DNA from 3 places in the Tardiphaga sp. 42S5 genome. Region 1 is predicted to be linked to each of the others. Evidence: riboswitches for the same ligand, from Rfam matches in the RefSeq annotation. Region 1 holds a riboswitch; each other region holds the start of a gene.
The links. Region 1 has a riboswitch for cobalamin ahead of SFY93_RS09825 (ribonucleoside-diphosphate reductase subunit alpha). Riboswitches for the same ligand answer to the same signal wherever they lie in the genome.
Positions count from the first base shown of each region.

Region 2: it holds a riboswitch for cobalamin, as region 1 does, so the genes downstream of both, SFY93_RS04855 (TonB-dependent receptor) here and SFY93_RS09825 (ribonucleoside-diphosphate reductase subunit alpha) in region 1, are expected to answer to the same signal.
Region 3: it holds a riboswitch for cobalamin, as region 1 does, so the genes downstream of both, SFY93_RS25725 (DUF1636 family protein) here and SFY93_RS09825 (ribonucleoside-diphosphate reductase subunit alpha) in region 1, are expected to answer to the same signal.

Region 1 is NZ_CP139027.1:2,112,726-2,120,262, reverse strand. It holds gene SFY93_RS09845 (PAS-domain containing protein) at 1-641, shown strand, start outside; gene SFY93_RS09840 (branched-chain amino acid transport AzlD family protein) at 769-1,086, opposite strand; gene SFY93_RS09835 (AzlC family ABC transporter permease) at 1,083-1,832, opposite strand; gene SFY93_RS09830 (ribonucleotide-diphosphate reductase subunit beta) at 1,945-3,069, opposite strand; gene SFY93_RS09825 (ribonucleoside-diphosphate reductase subunit alpha) at 3,215-6,148, opposite strand; cobalamin riboswitch at 6,268-6,482, opposite strand; gene SFY93_RS09820 (hypothetical protein) at 6,672-6,857, shown strand; gene SFY93_RS09815 (GlxA family transcriptional regulator) at 6,863-7,537, opposite strand, start outside.
Region 2 is NZ_CP139027.1:1,018,927-1,026,463, forward strand. It holds gene SFY93_RS04855 (TonB-dependent receptor) at 1-1,711, opposite strand, end outside; cobalamin riboswitch at 1,818-2,007, opposite strand; gene SFY93_RS04860 (alkaline phosphatase D family protein) at 2,151-3,704, shown strand; gene typA (translational GTPase TypA) at 3,937-5,760, shown strand; gene maiA (maleylacetoacetate isomerase) at 5,956-6,621, opposite strand; gene SFY93_RS04875 (flavin monoamine oxidase family protein) at 6,715-7,537, shown strand, end outside.
Region 3 is NZ_CP139027.1:5,515,570-5,523,106, reverse strand. It holds gene SFY93_RS25745 (putative bifunctional diguanylate cyclase/phosphodiesterase) at 1-1,840, opposite strand, end outside; gene SFY93_RS25740 (tyrosine phosphatase family protein) at 2,112-2,624, shown strand; gene cobS (adenosylcobinamide-GDP ribazoletransferase) at 2,617-3,381, opposite strand; gene cobT (nicotinate-nucleotide--dimethylbenzimidazole phosphoribosyltransferase) at 3,382-4,437, opposite strand; cobalamin riboswitch at 4,536-4,726, shown strand; gene SFY93_RS25725 (DUF1636 family protein) at 4,836-5,285, shown strand; gene cobU (bifunctional adenosylcobinamide kinase/adenosylcobinamide-phosphate guanylyltransferase) at 5,282-5,812, shown strand; gene cobW (cobalamin biosynthesis protein CobW) at 5,813-6,826, shown strand; gene cobN (cobaltochelatase subunit CobN) at 6,842-7,537, shown strand, end outside.

The DNA of each region.
Region 1 (7,537 bases):
TGCCGCCAGAGGTGATACGCCCCGGCTGTTCCCTCAAGGATGTCCTGAAGCACAGGGCCCAGATTGGATTGTTTACGGGCGACATCGACGGTTACATGAGCATGATCCTGACCCGGATCGCCGAGAGAAAACCAGCCGTCCACGACATCGAACTGGCGGATGGGCGGATCATTAGCGTTTCGGAACGGGCGATGGACGGAGGTGGATGGGTGGCGACCCACCAAGACATCACCATCCAGCGTCAGGTTATGAAGGCACTCGAAAGGACCGAGCAGTTCCTAGCGACGGTTATCGAAAACGTGCCCGAGGCGATTATCGCCAAGCGAGCGCGCGATCTGAAGTATGTCTTCGTCAATCGGGCCGCAGAGATACTTTACGGCCTCCCGCGATCCGAAATCATCGAGAAGACGGCGCATGATCTTTTCCCCAAACAGACCGCTGAATTGATTGAGCGTCATGACAAGCAGCTGCTGGCAGAAAATCGCGAAATTGAGGCCGGCACCCACACAATTGAAACGCCTGGCAACGGCGTGCGGATTGTTTCGGTAAAGCGGCTTCCGATCGCCGGCAAGGACGGCGGTTCCCATTTCTTGCTGAGCATGATCGAAGATCACACCCACTTAAATTCAAGCGCTGCCTGAATAACGTCGTAAAGCGTCGAGCTTGAGGGGTCACGACTACCGCGGCGCAAGAAGATCCGAAGCGATGACGTCGGTAGGGCTTCGGCGCCTCGCGAATCCAGGAAGCTCGCTGGAGCCGATATAACGACTAGCCGCCAAAACCGAGCGCCCGGGCGGCCGCGGCTACCGCCATGCCGGTGATGACGGCAATGAAGTCGTTGCGGCGGATGATGGTCACGGCCATCGCGGCGAGGATCGCGAAAACCACCACTGGCCCGCCATTGACGGCCACGGGCAGCGCGGCGGCGACGATGATCGAGCCCGGCAATGCATCGAGCATCCGCCGCACCCGCGGCGTGACATTGACGTAGCCCATCAGCCAGTAGCCTCCGAGGCGCGAGGCCACTGTTACCGCGGTCATGACCGCAAAGGCGACCATCACGTCGCTGCGCAAAAATTCCGTCATGCGGACACACCCGCCGGATGTTGCGGTTCGGGTTCGTCCATGAGCCCGGCACTGATCGCTCCCGATAGCGCGCCGGCGATGATGAACCACCAGCCCGGCACCAACCAATGCACCGCGAGGGCAACGACGCCCGAGACGACCCAAGGGATGGCACGGCGGGGGCCCTTCCAGGCAGGCACCAGCATCGCGGCATAGAAGGCCGGCATCACCAGATCGACGCCATACTTTCTCGGGTCCGTGAGTTGTTCGGCCAGCAGGAAACCGGGGATGGCCGAAAACAGCCAGGTGAAATACAGCACGATACCGCCGCCGAGATAGAACGACGCATCGGCCCCGCCGTGATCGCGATAGCGCATCGCGGCGAGCCAGCCGCCATCGGTGACCAGCAGCATCGACGGGTAGGCTTGCCAGGCCGGCAACGTGCCGAACCACGGGCGCAGCGTCGCGCTCATCAGGAAGAAGCGGATATTCACGGTGAGTGTGAGCAGCGCCAGCGTCGCGATCGCGCCCGGCGTCAGCACATCCGGCCATGATTGCACCGCAACAAATTGCGATAGCCCGCCATAAACCGTCGCCATCATCACTTCGACTTCGGCAAGCGAGAGGTTCTTCTGCGCACACAGCGCACCGAATGCCATGCCAAAGGCCAGCGTGCCGGGCAGCATCGGACCGATGGCAATGATGCCAGGCACGATGGCGGCCTTCGACCAATAGGCTGGTGCTTTAGGGATGTGGGTGGCGTGCATCGACTGATCCGCGTGATGCCGAAAGGCGAGATCATGCCTGCGGGCATCACGCGATCAGGTCAAGCGATGCGGATTCATATGCGCCATGCAGCGGCGGATATGAGACCAAAGACTACTCCCAGTTCAGCGCGCCGCCGTTCTGGTATTCAATCACCCGGGTCTCGAAGAAGTTTTTCTCCTTCTTCAGGTCCATGGCTTCCGACATCCACGGGAACGGATTTTCCGTCTCAACGAACACCGGCGCGAGGCCGATCTGGGCGCAGCGGCGGTTGGCGATGAAGTGCATATAGGTCTCGCACAGCGCCGCATTCAGTCCGAGGAAGCCGCGCGGCATGGTGTCTCGCCCATAGGCCGCCTCGAGCTCGGCCGCGGTGCGGATCATGTCGCGGATTTCCTCCTGGAACGCTTTGGTCCAGAGGTGCGGATTCTCGATCTTGATCTGGTTGATGACGTCGATGCCGAAATTCAGGTGGATCGATTCATCGCGCAGGATGTATTGATACTGTTCGGCGATCCCGACCATCTTGTTGCGGCGGCCGAGCGACAGGATCTGCGCAAAGCCCGTATAAAACCACATGCCTTCGAAGATCACATAGAACGCCACGAGATCGCGCATGAAGGCCTGATCGGTCTCCGGCGTGCCGGTCTTGAAGTCGGGATCGTCGAGATGCTGGGTGTGCTTGAGCGCCCAGGCGGCCTTCTCGGTGATCGACGGCACCTCGCGATACATGTTGAACAGCTCGCCCTCATCGAGGCCGAGACTCTCGACGATGTACTGGAAGGTGTGCGTATGCACCGCCTCCTCGAACGACTGCCGCAGCAGATATTGCCGGCATTCCGGATTGGTGAGGTGGCGATAGATCGCCAGCACGATATTGTTGGCGACGAGGCTCTCCGATGCGGCGAAAAAGCCGAGATTGCGCTTGATGGCGCGGCGTTCGTCTTCGGTGAGGCCGTCACGCGACTTCCACAGTGCGATATCGGCCTGCATCGAGACTTCGGTGGGCATCCAGTGATTGTTGCAGCCGGCGAGATACTTCTCCCACGCCCATTTGTATTTCAGCGGCAACAGCTGATTGACGTCCGCGCGGCAGTTGATCATGCGCTTCTCGTCCACCGAGACGCGGCCGCCGGAGCGATCGATGGTGCCGAGGCCGGTGGCGTCGGTGGGAGATTGCGGGATCGGGATGAAGGCGGGGGTTTTGGGAGCGGATGAGGTATCGGACCAGTCGAGCATGGGTGTTCCTTGCGTATTTGTTCGGCCCTCATGGTGAGGAGCCCGCTTCTTCAGCGGGCGTCTCGAACCATGAGCGTGGGGCAATCCTTCGAGACGCGGCCAAGAAGCCGCTCCTCAGGATGAGGTCAGTGTGTTTGGCGCACCCTTACTGACACGCCTCGCATTCGGGGTTGTCGATCGAGCAGGCCATCGCTGCAGACAGATCCGGTGCAGTGACGGCGGAAGACTGAACGAGGATTGGCGCACCTGCTGTCTTCGCTGCTGCGCCTGTTGCCGACACCGCGTTGAGCTTCCCGTCGGTGCCCTTCAGCGTCGACTTTTCCACATGCGTCGCGCTGCGCGAGCGCAGGTAGTAGGTCGTCTTCAATCCCAGCGTCCAGGCCAGGCGATAGAGCTGATCGAGCTTCTTGCCTGAGGGATTGGCAATGTAGAGATTGAGCGACTGCGCCTGATCGATCCATTTCTGCCGGCGCGAGGCCGCCTCGATCAGCCACGCGCTGTCGATTTCGAACGAGGTCGCATACAGCGCCTTGAGATCGTCGGGCACGCGATCGATCGATCCGACGCTGCCGTCGAAATATTTGAGGTCGGAGACCATCACCTCGTCCCACAACCCGCGCTTCTTCAGATCGCGCACGAGGAAAGCATTCACCACTGTGAAATCGCCTGACATGTTCGATTTGACATACAGGTTCTGATAGGCCGGCTCGATCGACTGCGCGACGCCGCAGATATTGGAGATCGTCGCTGTCGGCGCGATCGCCATCACGTTGGAATTACGCATACCGGTGGACTTCACACGGTCACGCAGGCCGTTCCAGTCGAGCGTGGTCGAGCGATCCATCTGCACGCCACCGCGGGCTTCCGCGAGTATCTCGATGGAGTCGATCGACAGGATGCCGCGGCTCCACAGCGATCCATCGAAGGACGGATAACGGCCGCGCTCGGCGGCGAGATCTACCGATGCGGAGATCGAATGGAAGGCAATCGCTTCCATGCTGGTGTCGGCAAACGCCACGGCCGCATCCGACGCCATCGCGATACCCTGCACCTGCAGTGCATCCTGAAAGCCCATCAGACCGAGACCGACCGGGCGATGCTTGAGGTTGGAACGCCGCGCTTCCGGGATGGTATAGAAGTTGATGTCGATGACATTGTCGAGCATCCGCATCGCCGTGGTCACGGTGCGCTTCAGCTGCGCGTGATCGAGACCGTCCTTGCCGATATGATTGAGCAGGTTGACAGAGCCGAGATTGCAGACCGCGACCTCATCATCGGACGTATTCAGCGTGATCTCCGTGCAGAGATTCGATGAATGGATCACGCCAGCATGCTGCTGCGGCGAGCGCAGATTGCAGGGATCCTTGAAGGTGATCCAGGGATGGCCGGTCTCGAACACCATGGTCAGCATGCGGCGCCACAAGTCAGTTGCGCGCACCTTCTTGAACACGCGGATCTCGCCGCGCGCAGCTTTTTCCTCATAGGCTGCGTAGCGCTCGGCAAACGGCTTGCCATAGAGATCGTGCAGTTCCGGCGTCTCGTCCGGCGAGAACAGCGTCCATTCGCCATCAAGCTCGACGCGCTGCATGAAAAGATCCGGCACCCAGTTGGCGGTGTTCATATCGTGCGTGCGGCGGCGGTCGTCGCCGGTGTTCTTGCGGAGATCGAGGAATTCTTCGATGTCGATGTGCCAGGTCTCGAGATAGGCGCAGACCGCGCCCTTGCGCTTGCCGCCCTGGTTGACGGCGATGGCCGTATCGTTGGCGACCTTGAGGAATGGCACCACGCCCTGGCTCTCGCCATTGGTACCCTTGATATGCGCGCCGAGACCGCGCACGCGCGTCCAGTCATTGCCGAGACCGCCGGAATATTTCGCCAGCAGTGCGTTGTCCTTCACCGACTTAAAGATGCCGTCGAGATCGTCGGCCACCGTCGTGAGGAAGCAGGACGACAGCTGCGGCCGCTGCGTACCCGAATTGAACAGCGTCGGCGTCGAGGCCATGAAGTCGAACGACGACAGCAGATTGTAGAATTCGATGGCGCGGGCTTCGCGGTCGATCTCGCGCAGCGCGAGGCCCATGGCAACGCGCATGAAGAAGGCCTGGGGCAGTTCGATGCGATTGCCCTGCACATGCAGGAAGTAGCGATCATAGAGCGTCTGCAATCCCAGGAACTGGAACTGAAGGTCCCCTTCCGGCTTCAGCGCGGCAGCGATTCGCTTCAGGTCGAAGCGCGCGAGTTCGGGATCGAGCAGCTCGGCCGCAATGCCGGTCTTGATATAGGCGCCGAAATATTCGGCGTAGCGCGTGGTCATGTCGGCCTGCGACGCGTGGGTCGGCGTGCCCCCTACAATGGACAGGACTTCGGTGCGCAGCTTGTCGAGCAGCAGGCGGGCGCTGACAAAGGTGTAGTTCGGCTCCTGCTCCACCAGCGTACGCGCGGCCATGATGCCGGCCAGTGCCAGCTCATCCAGCGTAATGCCGTCATAGAGATTGCGGCGGGTTTCCTCGAGCACCGGGGCGGCATCGACTCCGTCAAGGCCGGCGCAGGCCTCGTTGACGATCAGCGCGAGACGCGCCGAATCGAGAGGCGCGCGCGTGCCGTTGGCGAGCGTGACATGCAGCACCGGCGCGGTGGAAACCGGCGCGGGCTTGGCTGCCAGTTCCTCGGCGCGGGTGCGAGCGCGCTCCTCGCGGTACAGGACATAAGCGCGGGCCACCTTGTGGTGCTCGCTGCGCATCAGCGCCAGTTCGACCTGATCCTGGACGTCCTCGATATGGAAGGTGCGGCCTTCACCGACGCGGCGAGTCAGCGCCGCCACGACTTCGCCGGTCAGCTGTTCCACCGCCTCATGGACGCGGCGCGAGGCCGCTGCCGTGTGGCCCTCGACCGCGAGGAAAGCCTTGGTCATGGCCACGGAAATCTTGCCCGCATCGAACGGCGACACCGTGCCGTTGCGTCGGATGATCTGCATCGAGGGTTCGCGCGCAGGCGCAGCGAGCGTTTCCGGCGACAGTTGAATCAGCGGCGCATGAGCCGCATCGCGTCCGTTGGACAAAACAGAAGATGAAGTAGGCATCGGCAAGACCCCGTGTGATGCATCAAGCAATGGGGGCTGGGGCCGAAAGGACGCTGCAAAATACACGGCGGAGATCCGCCGGCATTGCCTGCAAGCGACCGCTGGGACACCCCGCCCATGGACGTTCTGGTGTCGCGGCAGGTCTCCTGGCTCGCAGGTCAATGTCTGTTTCAGCCTTCCCGATGCTTGCGCATCAGTGACTTCAATCGAAACAGACTCACTGCTTACAGTTGCGGGGGCAGCGCCGGAATATGACGAAAAACAACGTCTTTACCGGCTTCCCTCTTAGCCACCAAGTCTTGCGACAGGGCGGACCGTGACATCTACATTTGGTGTGACCCGCGGTGTAGTGTCAAGCGGGCATTGGAGCCGAACGCAACAAATTCGGTAGGGCTGTTGGTTCAGTGGACAACCGCTTGCGTGGCGGAAACCGCGGGGTCGTTGGCGGTTTCTGCACGATGCGATTCGTTGCCGCCGAGCACCGCGAAGCGCAGAACATCGTGATCAACCGATGGAGGATGCGATGCGCGACCTGATGACGACCACTGAAAGGATCAACTTCAACGATTTCGTGGAGCACGCAGGCGCGCTCACGGCGTTCGAGACGACGGAGCAGATCGCCCGGCGCCGCCTCGACGAGATGCTGAACGAAGCGCTGATGGACAGCTTTCCTGCGAGCGATCCGATTTCTTCGTTGCAACTCGCCTGAGCGGATCAGACCGCGCGAAAGCTGGCCCGATACTGGCTGGGCGTCAGACCCAGCCGTCGCACGAAGACCTGACGCATATGTTCGGCGGTGGTGAAACCGGATTCATAAGCCACCACCTTGAGTGGAAGATCGCTGCCTTCGAGACGGTTACGCGCCGTGTCGATCCTGGCGCCCTCGACAAAATCAGCCGGCGTCATCTTTGTTTCGTGCTTGAACACCCGCGCGAAGGTCCGCGCGCTCATGCCCGCCACATCGGCCAGTTCATCCACGCTGTGTGCGTCACGCAGATGGGCCATCACATGGGTATGGACTCGCGCGATCGGCGAGTCCGGCTCGGCCGGCGGTACCAGATACGGACTGAATTGCGACTGGCCACCCTGGCGCTGCGCCACCACAACCAGACGCTTGGCCACGGCCAGCGCAACATCCGCGCCATGATCCTCCTGGACCAGCGCGAGACCCAGATCGATGCCTGCGGTGACGCCGGCTGACGTCACCAGCGCACCGTCACGACTATAGATGCGATCGAACTCCACATGCGCTTTGGGAAAACGCAGCGCCAATAGCGGCGCGTTCTGCCAGTGCGTCGTCACCGTCTTGTCGTCGAGCAAGCCTGCATGGCCGAGCGCGAATGCCCCGGTGCACACCGAACCATAACGCCCCGCCTGGAGCGCCGCATT
Region 2 (7,537 bases), 1.1 Mb from region 1:
GTTTGACGCCGATCTCGACCTGCTTGCCTGTCGCTAGTTCGAAGTTCTTGTTTGTTGCTGCCAGCGAGACTAGGCCGCCAACCGGATCTACGGCTGTAGAGTATTGGCCGTAGAAGGCCAGGTCCTTGATGGGCGTATAGACCGCTCCGGCGCGCCAGCTCGTCGCCGAGAAGGATTTCTCGAAACTGTTACCGGGGGTGACGTAGTCGGTGCGATTGATGGTCGGCTCGTCCTGCCGGATGCCACCGATCAGAGAGAGTTGTTCCGTGATCGACAGACGGTTCTCGGCGAATAGGCCATACTGGTTGGTCGTGGTGCTGAAGCCTGGAACCGTCTGGGTCGTTGTCGCAGCGAAGGAGCCAGGGAAAAAATCAGTGAGCGACACCGACGACGTGCCGCCATAGGGCGAGTTGTTGGTGTGTTTGAAGTCGATCTGGTTGACGTCGAAGCCGGCGACGAATTCGTTAGTCATGCCAAAGATATGGCCGCGGAACGTCGCGTCGAAGCGGTCGCCGATCTGCTGCTGGTCGTGGAAGATCTCGATATAGTCGCTGCGATTGATGCGGCCCGTTGCGGCGCTGAAGTTGTAGGTCTCGACGTCTTTCCAGTGCCGCTGGCTGTTCAGGTAGTACAGGGTGTTGCGCAGCGTAATGCTGTCTGTCACCTGCCACTCGGTCTTTACCTGGTTCCAGCTGTCCTGATAGCGGATGCTGCTGTCGCCGACATTGTAGTTCCTGAAGCGCAGGGATTCATCGAGCTTGCCGTTGATCAGCGGTGTGCCGAAATAGCGCGACGGGCTGCGATCGCCGTAATCCGTGGAGATCGTCCAGGTGATGTCTTCGGTCTGCTTGATCTGGACGGCGGCATGCACTTCGACATTGGAGGTGTTGTCACGATCGACCCAGCCGTCCGACATGTTGCCGGTCGCGGTGATGCGATAGGCGACATCCTTGTTGATCGGTCCACCGCTATCCACTGCAATGCGCCGGGTCATGTTGCTGTCGAGCGAGATTTCGGCCTGATTGCGCGGCACCCAAAGCGGCAGTTTCGAGATGACGTTGATGGCGCCGCCGACGGCACCTTCGCCATACATCACCGATGCCGGGCCGCGTAGCACCTCAACGCGCTCAGCTGACCAGGTATCATAGGGGAAGGTCAGCGTGCCCGAGCCGACATAGAGCCGTGTGCCGTCATACAGAGTCATCACGGTGCCGTTGCCGGTGAAGCCGCGGGTGTTGAAGGCGATGCTGCCATTGCCCGGCGCCGGGCTTGCGGTGAAGCCGGTGGCGTTCTGTGTCACGGCGTCAATCAGGTTCTGCTGGCCGCGTTCGGCCATGGTTTCTGCCGAGATCACTTCGACGCTGGCCGGCGTCTGCAGGCGCGTGAGGCCGAGGCGGCTGCCGGTGGATGTCGTGCCTGTGAGGTTGAGCGTCGGCGTTGCGAAGACAGGGCCTGTCAGCGTGGCAACCGGCGCGCCCGTATTGGCGGTGACATTGCGCTGCTGACGCAAGCGCGCGGCGCGCGTGGCCTTGCCTGATGTGGCGCGGCGCGCGCGCGTTGGCGTCACCGTCGGCTGCACCACCACTGGGTCGAGTACGTGGTGCGATTGCGCAGGTCGCAGCGAGCCCTCGGCGGGCACAAGGAAGCAGGACAGTGCGACAGAGGAAAGAAGAGCTTTGCATTGCTTCGATGCATGGGAGACGGAGGTCATGAACAGGACTCGCGGTTACGTGGCACGTCACCGCAAACCAAGTCGCCCCGCCGCTTTCAAACAGGCAGTGTGACTTCCACCAGGACACCCCGCCCAATGTGCTCGCGTGTGACCACGACTGGCGGCAGGTCTCCTGGCTCGCGGGTCAGTGCCTGTCGCCGCCTTCCCAGGTAAACACCCAGTGGCTCTTGGCGCAGGCTCGCCGCTTACAGTTGCGGGGGCAGCCGCGGAATCGGGGATCCCCTCACCGCATTCCCTTTTGATCCCCGAAGGGAACCGTCACGTTCACGTTAAGGTGAAATTTCCAAATGTGTCAATCAAGCTGCCAGTCATTCGCAGCTTGCTTTGGCGGGTGTTGATATTGCGCATCACCTGTCATCGCAGCGTCAAGCGATCTGCCTAGAGCCACTGGTGCCAGAGCCAGGATCAGGAGTTCGCCATGGCACTACGTTTATCCCGTCGTCGCTTCCTCGCGCACTCAGCCGCAGCAGGCGCAAGCTTCCTTGCGATGCCCTATCTCAGCCGCGCCGCCGATCGCCCGGTGGTGTCACATGGCATTCAGTCCGGCGATGTCGGGACGAGCAGCGGCATGATCTGGTCGCGCGCCGATCGTCCGGCGCAGATGATGGTGGAAGTCGCCACCACCGAATCCTTCAGCAATGCGCGCGCCTTGCCGCCGATTGCAGCGCTGCCCGAGAGCGATTTCACGGCGAAGCTGCTGCTCGATAATCTGCCGGCCGGGCAGGATATCTTCTACCGCGTCAAATTCCGTGATTTGTCGCATACCGCAATCGTCGGCGAGCCGGTGATCGGTCGCTTTCGCACCGCGCCGGCGGATCGCCGTGATGTGTCCTTTGTTTGGGGCGGCGATGTCGCCGGGCAGGGCTGGGGCATCAATGCCGATGACGGCGGAATGGTCACCTTCGCCACCATGCGCAAGCATAATCCGGATTTCCTGATCCACTCCGGCGACACGATTTACGCCGACGGGCCGATCCTGCCCGAAGCAAAATTGCCGGACGGCACGATCTGGAAGAACACCATCACGGTGCCGGAAAAGGCGAAGGTCGCCGAGACGCTCGACGAATTCCGCGCTGCGCACAAATACAATCTGCTGGACGACAACGTTCGCGCCTTCAATGCGCAGGTGTCGATCTTCGGCCAGTGGGACGATCACGAGGTCACCAACAACTGGTCGCTCTCGAAGCAGTTGCCGTCGTCTTACAAGGAGCGCGACATCACGCTGCTGGCTGCGCGCGGCGCCCGTGCCTTTCACGAGATGTATCCGATCTCGGTCAATCCGAACGAGCCTGGCCGCGTCTATCGTACTCTGAATTACGGCCCGCATCTCGATGTTTTCCTGCTGGACGAGCGCAGCTATCGCGGGCCCAACGGCCCGAATCTGCAGGAGAGCTATGGTCCCGATGCGTATTTCATCGGCCCGGAGCAGATGGCTTGGCTGAAGCGCGCCCTGATGGCCTCGAAGGCGACCTGGAAGGTCATCGCCTCCGACATGCCGATCGGCCTCGTCGTCTATGACAACGCTGTCGACAAAACCGGGTCTGAGGCCATCGCGCAGGGCGACGGGCCAGTGCGAGGCCGCGAGCTGGAAATCGCCGACATCCTGCGCTTCATCAAATCGGCCGGTATCCGCAACACGGTCTGGCTGACCGCCGACGTGCATTACACGGCGGCGCATTACTACAATCCGGAGAAGGCCCAGTTTCAGGATTTCGAGCCGTTCTGGGAGTTCGTCTCCGGGCCGTTCCACGCCGGAACCTTCGGCCCGGCGGCGCTCGACAATACCTTCGGCCCCGAGGTCCGTTTCGTGAAAGCGCCGGGGCCCGATAAGCAGAATTTGCCCCCGTCGGCCGGCATGCAGTTCTTCGGTCACGTCAAAATCGACGGCCAAAGCGGCCAAATGACCGTTACCTTGCGGGATCGGGCCGATATGGCCCTTTGGGCCACGGTTCTGGACCCGAAATTGGGCTAACCATTTGGCAGATTCGCATTGTTTTTCGGCGATTTCCCCCTATATTGCGCCGCAACGCGTCCGAGTACCCGGCCCCTTCTGGCCGGGTTTGCTTTTGGAGGGATTGCCCCAGCGCGTTTTCAGACGAGGCAGTTATCGAACGCGCTCGAGCGCAAGGCATAAGCCTTTTGTTGTCGAGCATGTCTTGTTGAACCCGCTCAAGGGCACCCAGACCGTAACCAGAAGAAGACCTATGAACCTTCGCAACATTGCTATCATCGCCCACGTTGACCACGGCAAAACCACTCTCGTGGACAAGCTGCTGCAGCAGTCGGGCACGTATCGCGACAATCAGCGCGTCCAGGAACGCGCGATGGATTCGAACGACATCGAAAAAGAGCGCGGCATCACCATTCTCGCCAAGTGCACCTCGGTGCTGTGGGATGAGGTCCAGATCAACATCGTCGACACCCCGGGCCACGCTGACTTCGGCGGCGAAGTCGAACGCATCCTGTCGATGGTCGATGGCGTGATCGTGCTCGTCGACGCTGCTGAAGGCCCGATGCCGCAGACCAAGTTCGTGGTCGGCAAGGCGCTGAAGCTCGGCCTCAAGCCGATCGTCGCGATCAACAAGGTCGACCGTCAGGACGCCCGCATCACCGAAGTCGTCAACGAAGTGTTCGACCTGTTCGCAGCGCTCGACGCCACCGACGACCAGCTCGATTTCCCGATTCTGTACGGATCGGGCCGCAACGGCTGGATGGCCGACAGCCCGGACGCGTCGCATGATGTCGGCATGAAGCCGCTGTTCGATCTCGTCATCAAGCATGTCGCGCCGCCGGTGGTTGAAGAAGGTGCGTTCCGCATGCTCGGCACCATCCTCGAAGCCAATCCCTATCTCGGCCGTATTATCACCGGCCGTATCTCGGCGGGCTCGGTGAAGCCGAACCAGGCCGTCAAGGTGCTGTCGCGTGACGGCAAGGTCGTCGAAACCGGCCGTATCACCAAGATCCTGGCCTTCCGCGGCCTTGAGCGCCAGCCGGTGGAACTCGCCGAAGCCGGCGACATCGTTGCCATCGCCGGCCTGCCGAAGGGCACGGTCGCCGACACCTTCTGCGATCCGTCGGTTGAAATTCCGATCCAGGCGCAGCCGATCGATCCGCCGACCGTGTCGATGTCCTTCATCGTCAACAACTCGCCGCTCGCCGGCACCGAAGGCGACAAGGTCACCAGCCGCCTGATCCGCGACCGCCTGTTGCGCGAAGCCGAAGGCAATGTCGCGCTCAAGGTCGTCGAATCCGCCGATCGTGACGCGATGGAAGTGTCGGGCCGCGGCGAATTGCAGCTCGCGATCCTGATCGAGAACATGCGCCGCGAAGGCTTCGAACTGTCGGTGTCGCGTCCGCGCGTGGTTCTCACCAAGGACGAAAACGGCAACACGCTGGAGCCGGTCGAGGAAGTCGTCATCGACGTCGATGAGGAATTCTCCGGCGTGGTCGTTCAAAAGATGAGCGAACGCAAGGCCGAGATGATCGAGATGCGTCCGTCGGGCGGCAACCGACTCCGTCTGGTGTTCTACGCGCCGACCCGCGGCCTGATCGGCTATCAGGGCGAACTCATGACCGATACCAAGGGTACCGCGATCATGAACCGCCTGTTCCACGACTACCTGCCCTACAAGGGCGAGATCGCCGGCCGCCGTAACGGCGTGCTGATCTCCAACGACCAGGGCGAAGCGGTTGCCTACGCCATGTTCAAGCTGGAAGATCGCGGCCCGATGATGATCGAGCCCGGCTGGAAGGTCTACAAGGGCATGATCATCGGCGAGCACACCCGCGAGAACGATCTCGAACTCAACGTTCTCAAGGGCAAGCAGCTCTCCAACATCCGCACCACGTCGAAGGACGAAGCGGTGCGTCTGACGCCGCCGATCCGCATGACCCTCGAAAAGGCGCTGGCCTATATCGAGAGCGACGAGCTGGTCGAGATCACCCCGAAGTCGATCCGCCTGCGCAAGAAGCATCTCGATGCCAACGACCGCAAGCGCGCCGAAAAGACCAAGGAAGTGATCGCGTAAGCGGGAGCTTTCTTTGACTGGTTATGAAATGCCCGGCGAAAGCCGGGCATTTTTTTGTATGGTGCGATGCCTTCACTCCGCCCCTCATGGTGAGGAGGCGCGCAGCGCCGTCTCGAACCATGAGTTGGTGTCGCGCCGACGCTTGTGGCCATCCTTCGAGACGCCGCTGCGCGGCTCCTCAGGATGAGGGCGGCGTCAATTTGTCGGCGCCCCCTGTTGCTTCAACGGATCGGCCTTCGCAAACGCCTCCATCGCCTCGCAGGTGGCGACGATGCGGTCGATGGTCGGAATGCCTGCAATTTCGATCTTCAGCACCTTCATGGTTGCGGTGATGCTGAGCAGGCAGATGTCGGCAATGGTCACCTCGTCGCCATGACAGAAGCGGCCGGTGGCGGGTTCGCTGGCGAGGCGCTCTTCCACGGCGGCGAGGCCCGTGGTGAACCAGTGCACCAGCCAGGCGCGAACTGCAGCATCGTCAAAGCCGGCGGTGATGGCGAGATATTTGCGCACACGCGGCGTAATGAGCGGATGGGTATCGGCGGCCAGCATCGCGGCGATCGAACGCACCCGGGCGCGGCCATGCGGATCGGCTGGCAGCAGCGGCGGGGTCGGATGGATCTCGTCGAGGAATTCCAGGATCGCCAGCGACTGCGTCAGCGGCAGGTGGCCGGGCTCGATCAGGGCCGGAATCGCGCCGAGCGGATTGATCTTGAGGAACGCGTCGCCGCGCTGCTCGCCCTTGTCGAGGTCGATCACGCGCTCATGCGCTTCCAATCCCTTCAGGTTGAGCGCTACGCGGACACGATAGGTCGCGGACGTCCGCCAGAAGCCGTAGAGTTCGAAATCGTGTGGGGCTGTCATGCATCTTCTCCGAGGGCAGCGGTGGCTTGAATAATTCAAGCAAGCCTTTATCCCGTTGTCACCCGTTTCCCATCCGCTGTGAATACCGACGCGATGACCAGACTGCCTTCCGAAGTAGATGTCGCCATCATCGGAGCCGGCGCTGCCGGCCTCGGCGCCGCGCGTATGCTGGAAGGTTCCGGGCTCTCCGTGATTGTGCTGGAAGCGCGCGACCGGATCGGCGGCCGTGCCCATACGATCATGGCGGCCCCCGGCATTCCGTTCGATCTGGGCTGTGAATGGCTGCACTCCGCCGACAAGAATGACTTCGTCGGCATCGCGAAAGAGCTCGGCTTCGCCGTCGACAAGTCGCGTCCGCCATGGCGGGATCAGGCCTATGACGCCGCCTTCTCGAAGGCGAAGCGCGATGAGTTCTTCGCCGCGATCGACGCGTTCTATGAGCGCGCCGAGGAGGCCGCAGAAAACGAGATCGATGCGCCGGCGGCGACATGCCTTGAGCCCGGCAATCCATGGAATCCGATGATCGATGCGGTCTCGACCTATATCAACGGTTTCGAGCTCAAACACGTCTCGCTGCACGACATGGATGCCTATGAGGACACTGACATCAACTGGCGCCTGCCCGATGGCTATGGCGCGCTGATTGCGGCCTATGGCGCGCCGTGTCCGGTGGCGCTGAACACCGAAGTCACTGTTATCGATCATTCCAGTGCGCGCATCCGCATCGAGACGTCGCGCGGCACGCTCAGCGCGGCGAAAGTCATTGTCTGCGTGCCGACCAATCTCATCGCCAATGAAAATATCCGCTTCACGCCGCCGTTGCCCATCAAGGTCGAGGCCGCCGCCGGCCTGCCGCTCGGCGCGGACAACAAGGTGATGCTGGCGCTCTCCGACGCGGAGAAGTGGCCGTCGGATA
Region 3 (7,537 bases), 2.9 Mb from region 1:
CGACGCCCTCGACGATGCAGTCGTGACCAAGGCCGTTGCACAGTCCGAGCATGGTGCGCAGGATCAGGCGCGCGGCAGAATCCGTCTCGATCTTGCTGATGAAGCTGCGATCGATCTTGACCTTGTCGAGTGGCAATTCACGAATACAGCTCAGGCTCGAATAGCCCGTGCCGAAATCGTCCAGCGAGATACGGGCCCCCAGAGTCTTCAGGGCATTCAGTGCTTCCGTCGCCTGTGCGAGATTGCCCATCACGGCCGTTTCGGTGATCTCGAAATCGATGCGGCTGGCCTTCACCTTGCTTTGCTGGACAACGGCAATGATCTTGAGGATCGACAGGGGAGAGGCGACGTCAACCGCAGAGAGGTTGAACGAAATCCGGACATGCTCCGGCCATGTCGCTGCGCCTTCCAGAGCCTTGCGAAGCAGCAACGGGGTCAACTGGCCGATCATGCCGGAACGCTCGGCGGCGACAATGAAGCTCATTGGCGGAACATTGCCGAGCTCCGGACTCTTCCAGCGTGCCAGGGCTTCGAAGCTTGCGGGCTGCAGTGTTTCTGCGTCGATAATCGGCTGGTAGGCGATCCACAATTCCCGCTCGAGGTCGGCTCCGGCCAAGGCCCGGCTCACAGAGGAGGCCTCGCGGATGTCGGCTTCATGTTCTGCAGAAAACCGGACGGCCTTGCCACGCTTGTGCTGCTTGGCAAAGAACAGCGCGTAGTCGGCGCGCTCGAACAAATCCTGCGCAGTCTTGGCTGTGTCCGGAAATTCCGCATATCCGATCGAGCAGCTGATGCGAACTGTGATGTCATCAATCTCGAATGGGACGTCGAACAGGTTCTCGATGCTCTCTTCGGTTTCAACAATTGCATCCGGGTCGAGTAATTGGTCGCTGAACATGACGAATTCGTCACCGCCCAGTCTGCCCAGAAACACGTGAGGAGCGAGATGCGCGCGCAGTCTGTCTGCGACTTCGACCAGCAGGCGATCACCCATGTGGTGCCCATGGATGTCGTTGATCGGCTTGAAGCCATCGAGATCCAGGATGCCGAGCAACAGGCCGCCGCCGGTGTGTGCGGTGGTGACAATGCCGCGCTCAAGCTCGGCAAAGAAGTTCCGGCGATTGGGGAGATCGGTGAGGCTGTCGATATTCGAATTCCGAAAATTCTTGTCGCTCAGCACCTGTAGTTCAGCCTGCTTGATACGCAGCGCCTTCTCCGAGTTCACCCGCTTCTCGAAATCGGAGTAATTGCCGAGCAGCATAAAGAGAACGGCCCCGATGACCACGACGAAGTTGAAGGCGATGGAGACGAAGACCACATTGTCGCTGGAGCCGAAAAAGAACGCGAAAGGCACGACAACCAGCGCCATCACGATCAGCGCTGCCGCGCGCAGATGCATGAGGCAGAAACCGCAGCCGATCGATGTGACGGCCATAAAGAACGCAACGTGGCTTTTGCTATAGGCGTCGCCATAGGGAAACAGGCTGAGGCTCCAGGCAGTGAACGCGACGCCGAGAATGCCGGCAAAGATGATCGAGCCGGTGAGCTTCTCTACGGCCTGGTTGAGCGACAGTGTGGTGTTACGTGCTCTCAACCAGCTCAGTATCCGGATCACACAGATTGCATCAAATGCAGCAGGGAGATAGACGGTAAGCAGATGTGGCGCAGTACCATAAAAGGTGATCGCAAGTGCCGTCGTGTTGACGACCACCAGCGCATACATCATCGGCACCTGACGGGTGAAGGCAGCGAGTTTCGCTTCCACCAGTTCGGGGTTTTCGCGCGGCACCCGGAAGATCGTTCCGATTTGTGATGCCGCCAATTCGAAGTAGTTCAGCATCGTACCGTCCTGGACTCTGCACTCGTGAGTTAGATACCTATCGCAACTTCTTTAAGATTGGCCTGCCTCGGCTGCTGAAAGCTCGAGATGGTAACCGATTGTTCTGATTGGCGTATTTTCATCGGATTACGATGGTGCAAGTGCGAAAAGGTCGAGGGTGGTATTAAGAAACCGACCTTGCATCATCGACATCGCAGCGGCATGAGGTTGAAGAAGGTCCATTCGCCGTGGGTGAGAGGAAGGACATGACAGCAGCTAGCAGGGTGTTCGAATGATCTATGTGAGCTCGCTTGGAGGCCTTGCTGCCGTGGCAGAATCGCTGCCGTCCTTCGATCTGCTGACCCTTCTGTCGCCCGCCGCGAGCGAGCGCGACTGGAGCGGGTTGGCGCGTGAGCGGCATGTGGAGCTAACCTTTCACGATATCGTCGAAGCAACGCCAGACCTGATCGCGCCCGATGCCGACGTCGTGGATGCCATTCTTCAGTTCGGCCGCGGCAGCATCGCTGATCGCCCGATGCTCATTCACTGCTGGGCCGGTATCAGCCGTTCCAGCGCCGCCGCTTATGCCATCGCCTGCGATCGCAATCCCGGCTACGAGGCGGCGATTGCAGATGAACTACGCAAACGTTCGCCTTATGTGACTCCGAACAAATTGATGGTGCAATTGGCCGACGAACAGCTTGGCCGCGATGGACGTATGATCGAAGCCATTGCGCGCATCGGTCGCGGCGCGGATGCCTTTGAAGGTGAGCCTTATCGATTGCCGTTGAACTGGCCTATTTGATCAGGGCTGCGACGCCGAGCAGAAAACCGATCTCGAAGAGCTGCTCGACCGCACCGAGCACGTCGCCGGTGTAACCACCGATCAGACGACGCGACCAGAGTGCGAGCAGTGCGGCGAGCGCTGCGCCGAGCAGAAGACCCGCAAAAAGCGATGCGACCGAGACGAGCGCAAGCGGGATTGCTGCAAGCACAACCACACCAAGTGCAAACAACGATTCCTCAAATCGCACGGGCGCCTCGGCGTAAGTGACCTTCATCGCACTGGTATCGCCGCTATAGGGCAGGCGGTTCATCACGAAGGCCGGCATGGCGCGTGCGGCGGCATGGACAGCGAGGAGTGATGCCGCACCTGCCCACATCGGGAATATGGCGAGCGCCGCGATGCGCAGCGCTACGCCGAGGCCGAGTGCCAGCGCCCCGTAAGTGCCGATGCGGCTGTCCTTCATGATCGCGAGGCGCTTTTCGATCGTCCAGCCTCCGCCGAAACTGTCGGCCGTATCGGCAAGGCCGTCCTCATGTAGCGCGCTGGTGATAACGATGCTTGTTGTAATCGCCAGCAAAGCCGCGATCAGCGGTGACCAGAATTCGCTGGCAACGAGAAACACAACCGCGGAGGCGGCGCCAATGCCGACACCGACGATCGGAAAATACTTCATCGCACGCGCGAGCCAGTCAGTATCCTGCGCGTCGCCATTTGCCGGTACCGGCACCACCGTCAGGAAACGGATCGCATTCAAAAGATGCGGATCCAGTCTCATCTAGATCTTTCCGGCCAGCACGTCGTCGAGGCTGGCGACGTCGGTCAGCATGAGCGCGGCAGCACGGACCAGCGGCACCGCAAGCAGCGCGCCGGTGCCTTCACCGAGCCGCAAGCCGAGATCGAGTAGCGGCTTGGCATCGAGCGCATCGAGTACGATGTCATGGCCGCGTTCGGCCGAACGGTGTGCGAAGACGCAATAGTCGCGTGCAGCCGGGCACAGGCGAACGGCAAGCAATGCCGCGGCGCTGGAGATGAAGCCGTCGATGATCACCGGCCGCCGTTGCGACGCCGCGCCGAGGATCGCTCCGGCCATGCCTGCGATTTCCAGCCCGCCGAATTGGGCCAGCACATCCAGCGGCGCAGTTGCATCGCTGCGCGTCGCCGCCGTCGTGATCGCTGCGCGCTTGCGCGCCATGCCGGCGTCATCCTGCCCGGCGCCAACGCCGATACAGTCATCCAGTGGTGCCGGCGCGAGACGATGAACCACCAATGCCGAGGACGCCGTATTGCCGATTCCCATCTCGCCGAGCGCGATGATGTCTGCGCCGGCCTTGATCTCACCGACGGCGATCCGGTAGCCGCGCGATAGTGCATCCGCCGCTTGCTCTGCCGTCATCGCAGGTTCGCGCGCAGCGTTGGCTGTGCCCATGCGGACCTTGGCGTCGATCAGCTTCGGATGGACAGGCAGTTCCGCAGCGACCCCGATGTCGATCACGCGGACGTCGATATTGTTGGCCGCGGCGAAGGCATTGGCCGTGGCGCGGCCCGCCAGATAGGTCATCACCATCGCAACCGTGACCGCCGACGGATATTGCGACACGCCTTCGGCCACGAGTCCGTGATCCCCCGCAAATACCAGCAGAACAGCATTGTCGCCGCGGGGTTCGCCGGGATGCCGGATCATACCGAGCTGCAGCGCAAGGTCCTCGATTCTCCCCAGCGATCCCGGCGGCTTGGCCTTGCCGTCGATGACGGCACGGATGCCTGCCGCGATCTGCGGGTCAACAGGCGCAATGGCGGGCGGCTGCCACAAGGGCTGGGAATGGGCGGACATAGGGTTCCTTTCGCGGCCTAACTGACGCAAGACGACCTGCAAGGTCAACAGGTTCGGGCGACAGTCCGTCGGCGCGGTTGACCCCAGCGCACCCGGCAGATAGCGTCTTTTGTGATGGTCCTTCCGCGTGGAAGGTGAATAGGGAAGCCGGTTTGAGGCCGGCGCTGCCCCCGCAACTGTAAGCGACGAGCCCGCGCCGGTGCCACTGGGAATTCTTCAGAATTCTTGGGAAGGCGGCAACAGGCTATGACTCGCAAGCCAGGAGACCTGCCATCACGAACTGTGCTTTGGAGGCGTCGTCGGGGCGGGGTGCACCGGACGGGAGCGAACTGACGGCCATGCTGTCGGCGCGATCCAACAAAGCTCGTAGGCCCGCGAGGGCATGAACTGAGCATGTAATGGATCACGACAACGCCGATATCTCTGGCGAACAAATTTCGGTCGAACCGCCGCGCCCCGTGCCGGCTGGTCCCGTTGTCGTGAGTGTGTGCATTAGCTGCAAGGCCGCCGAAACCGGCACGATCGTCGGGCCGGACATGTTCGATGCGGTGAAGGCCGCGCTCGGCGATGGCGATGCCGCGGTGATGGTGCGTCCGGTGCAATGCCTTAGCGTCTGCAAGCGGCCAGCAACCGTCGCGGTGACGAGCCCTGATGGCTACACGTTCTTGTTCGGCGATCTGCAGACCGATAGCGGCAGCGCGGCGCTGGTGTCTTTCGTGGAGTCCTATCAGAAGGCCGACTACGGCCTGGTGCCATGGCGCGAGCGCGCCGAGGTGCTGCGCAAGGGCATGGTCGCGCGCGTGCCGCCGATGCGTTGGTCGCCTGAAGATGGGCGTGCGCCGAAATGACCGCGGTCTCCACCACGTTGGCGCTGGGCGGTGCGCGGTCCGGCAAGTCAACTTTCGCCGAGAGGCTGGTCGATGGCATCGGCCTGACCAAAGTCTATCTTGCGACTGCAACGGCCGGTGACGACGAGATGCATGCCCGCATCGCGCAGCATCGCAAGCAGCGCGGCGAAGGCTGGATCACCGTGGAAGAGCCGCTGGCGCTGGTCGATGCGCTGACGCGTGAGGCCACGGTCGGGCGCGTTGTGCTGGTGGATTGCCTGACACTGTGGCTGTCGAACCTGATGTTTGCCGAGCGCGATCCGGAAATCGAAGCCAAGCGCCTGGTGCGCTTCCTCGATGTCTCGCGCTATCCAATCGTGTTCGTGTCCAACGAGGTCGGCCTCGGTCTCGTGCCGGAGACGCCACTCGGACGCGCTTTTCGCGATGCGCAGGGCCGCCTCAACCAGATCATCGCGGCCGCCGTGCCGAATGTTGCTTTCATCGCAGCCGGACTTCCGCTCTGGCTCAAGCGTTCCCAGGAGAATTGAATGTCCCGCGTTCCCGTCACCGTCCTCACCGGATTTCTCGGCGCCGGTAAGACCACGCTGCTGCGCTCGCTGCTGACCCAGGCTGACGGTCGCCGCATCGCCGTGATCGTCAATGAGTTCGGCGATGCCGGTTTCGATGGCGGTCTGGTCGAGGAATGCGCGGCAAAGGCCTGTGCGCCCGGCGATATCGTCGAGCTTACCAATGGCTGCATCTGCTGCACCGTCGCCGACGACTTCGTGCCGACCATGGATAAGCTGCTGTCGCGCGAGCGTCCACTCGATGCCATCGTCATCGAGACCTCCGGCCTCGCGCTGCCGCAGCCGCTGTTGAAGGCCTTTGCCTGGCCAGCGGTGAAGACTCGCGCCACTGTCGATGGCGTCGTCACTGTCGTCGACGCACTGGCGCTCTCTGAAGGCCGTGTCACGCTGGACGAAGACGCTGTTGCCGAACAGCGCGCCAAGGACGGAGGCATCGAACACGACGACCCCATCGAGGAAGTGTTCGAGGACCAGCTCGCTTGCGCTGATCTGGTGGTTTTGTCGAAAAGCGATCTCGTCGCTCCAGAAAAGCTCGCCGAGATCGAAGCCAAGCTGAAAGCCGTGTTGCGCCCCGGTGTCAGCATCGTGCGCTCCAAGGGCGATCTCGCGCCATCGGTGCTGATCGGCCTCAATGCCGCAGCCGAAGATGACATGGCCGCTCGTGTCGGCCATCACGGCGAGGAAGAAGAACACGACCATGACGACTTCGACAGCATCGTCGTCAAACCCACCGCTGCTGCGAGCATCGACGCGATGCGTGCGCGCATCAGCGACGCGCTTGGCCTCGACGGCGTCCTCCGTGTGAAGGGCCATGCCCGCATCGCCGATAAATCTGCTCCGATCGTCGTGCAGGCCGTCGGTGCCCGCGTTGAACTCGCCTTCGCCCGGCCGGACGTGATGCAGGCCGAGCATCTGGTGGTCATCGGCCTCAAGGGATTCGACGGCGACGCCGTGCGAAAGGCACTCGCCGGGTAACGCAGGTTCACCCGTATGCATCTGAAGCTCGATACCTCCGGCAGCATTGACGACGGCGACGTCGCCCGCGATCTCGGGCAGGACACCGCCGATATCGTCGTGCTGTCGGCGGCTGACAGCGATCTGGCGGCGTTCAATGCGGCGCATGCGACACTGCCGGGCGATTTCCCCAGCGTGCGGTTCACCAACATGCTGGCGCTCGGCCATCCCGCGTCGGTCGATCTCTATGTCGAGCGAACGCTGGCCAGGGCGAAGATCGTGGTGCTGCGCATGCTCGGCGGTATCAGCTATTGGCCCCATGGCGTCGAGAGCCTGCGCAGCGACGCATTGAGCCGCGGCGCCAAGTTTGCTTGCCTGCCCGGCGAGATGGACTGGAATGCCGAACTGGCCGCCCGCGGCACGGTCAGCAGCGACGAAACCCATGCGTTGTGGCGCTATTGCAGCGAGGGCGGCGTCGACAACGCGCAGCTGGCACTGCGCTATGCCGCGCATCTGATCGGTCACGGAGAGGAGCCGCCTGTTGCGCGGCCGATGCCTTCGGCCGGCTTCTGGCCGGGTGAACCCGCGGGGGATAACCGGCCGAATGCGATTGTGATTTTCTACCGCGCGCTGGTGGCCGGCGGCGATACTGCGGCAATCGATGCATTGCGTCGGTCGCTCGACGCGCGCGGCCTCAACGCGGCCTGTCTCTACGTCACGAGCCTGAAGGAT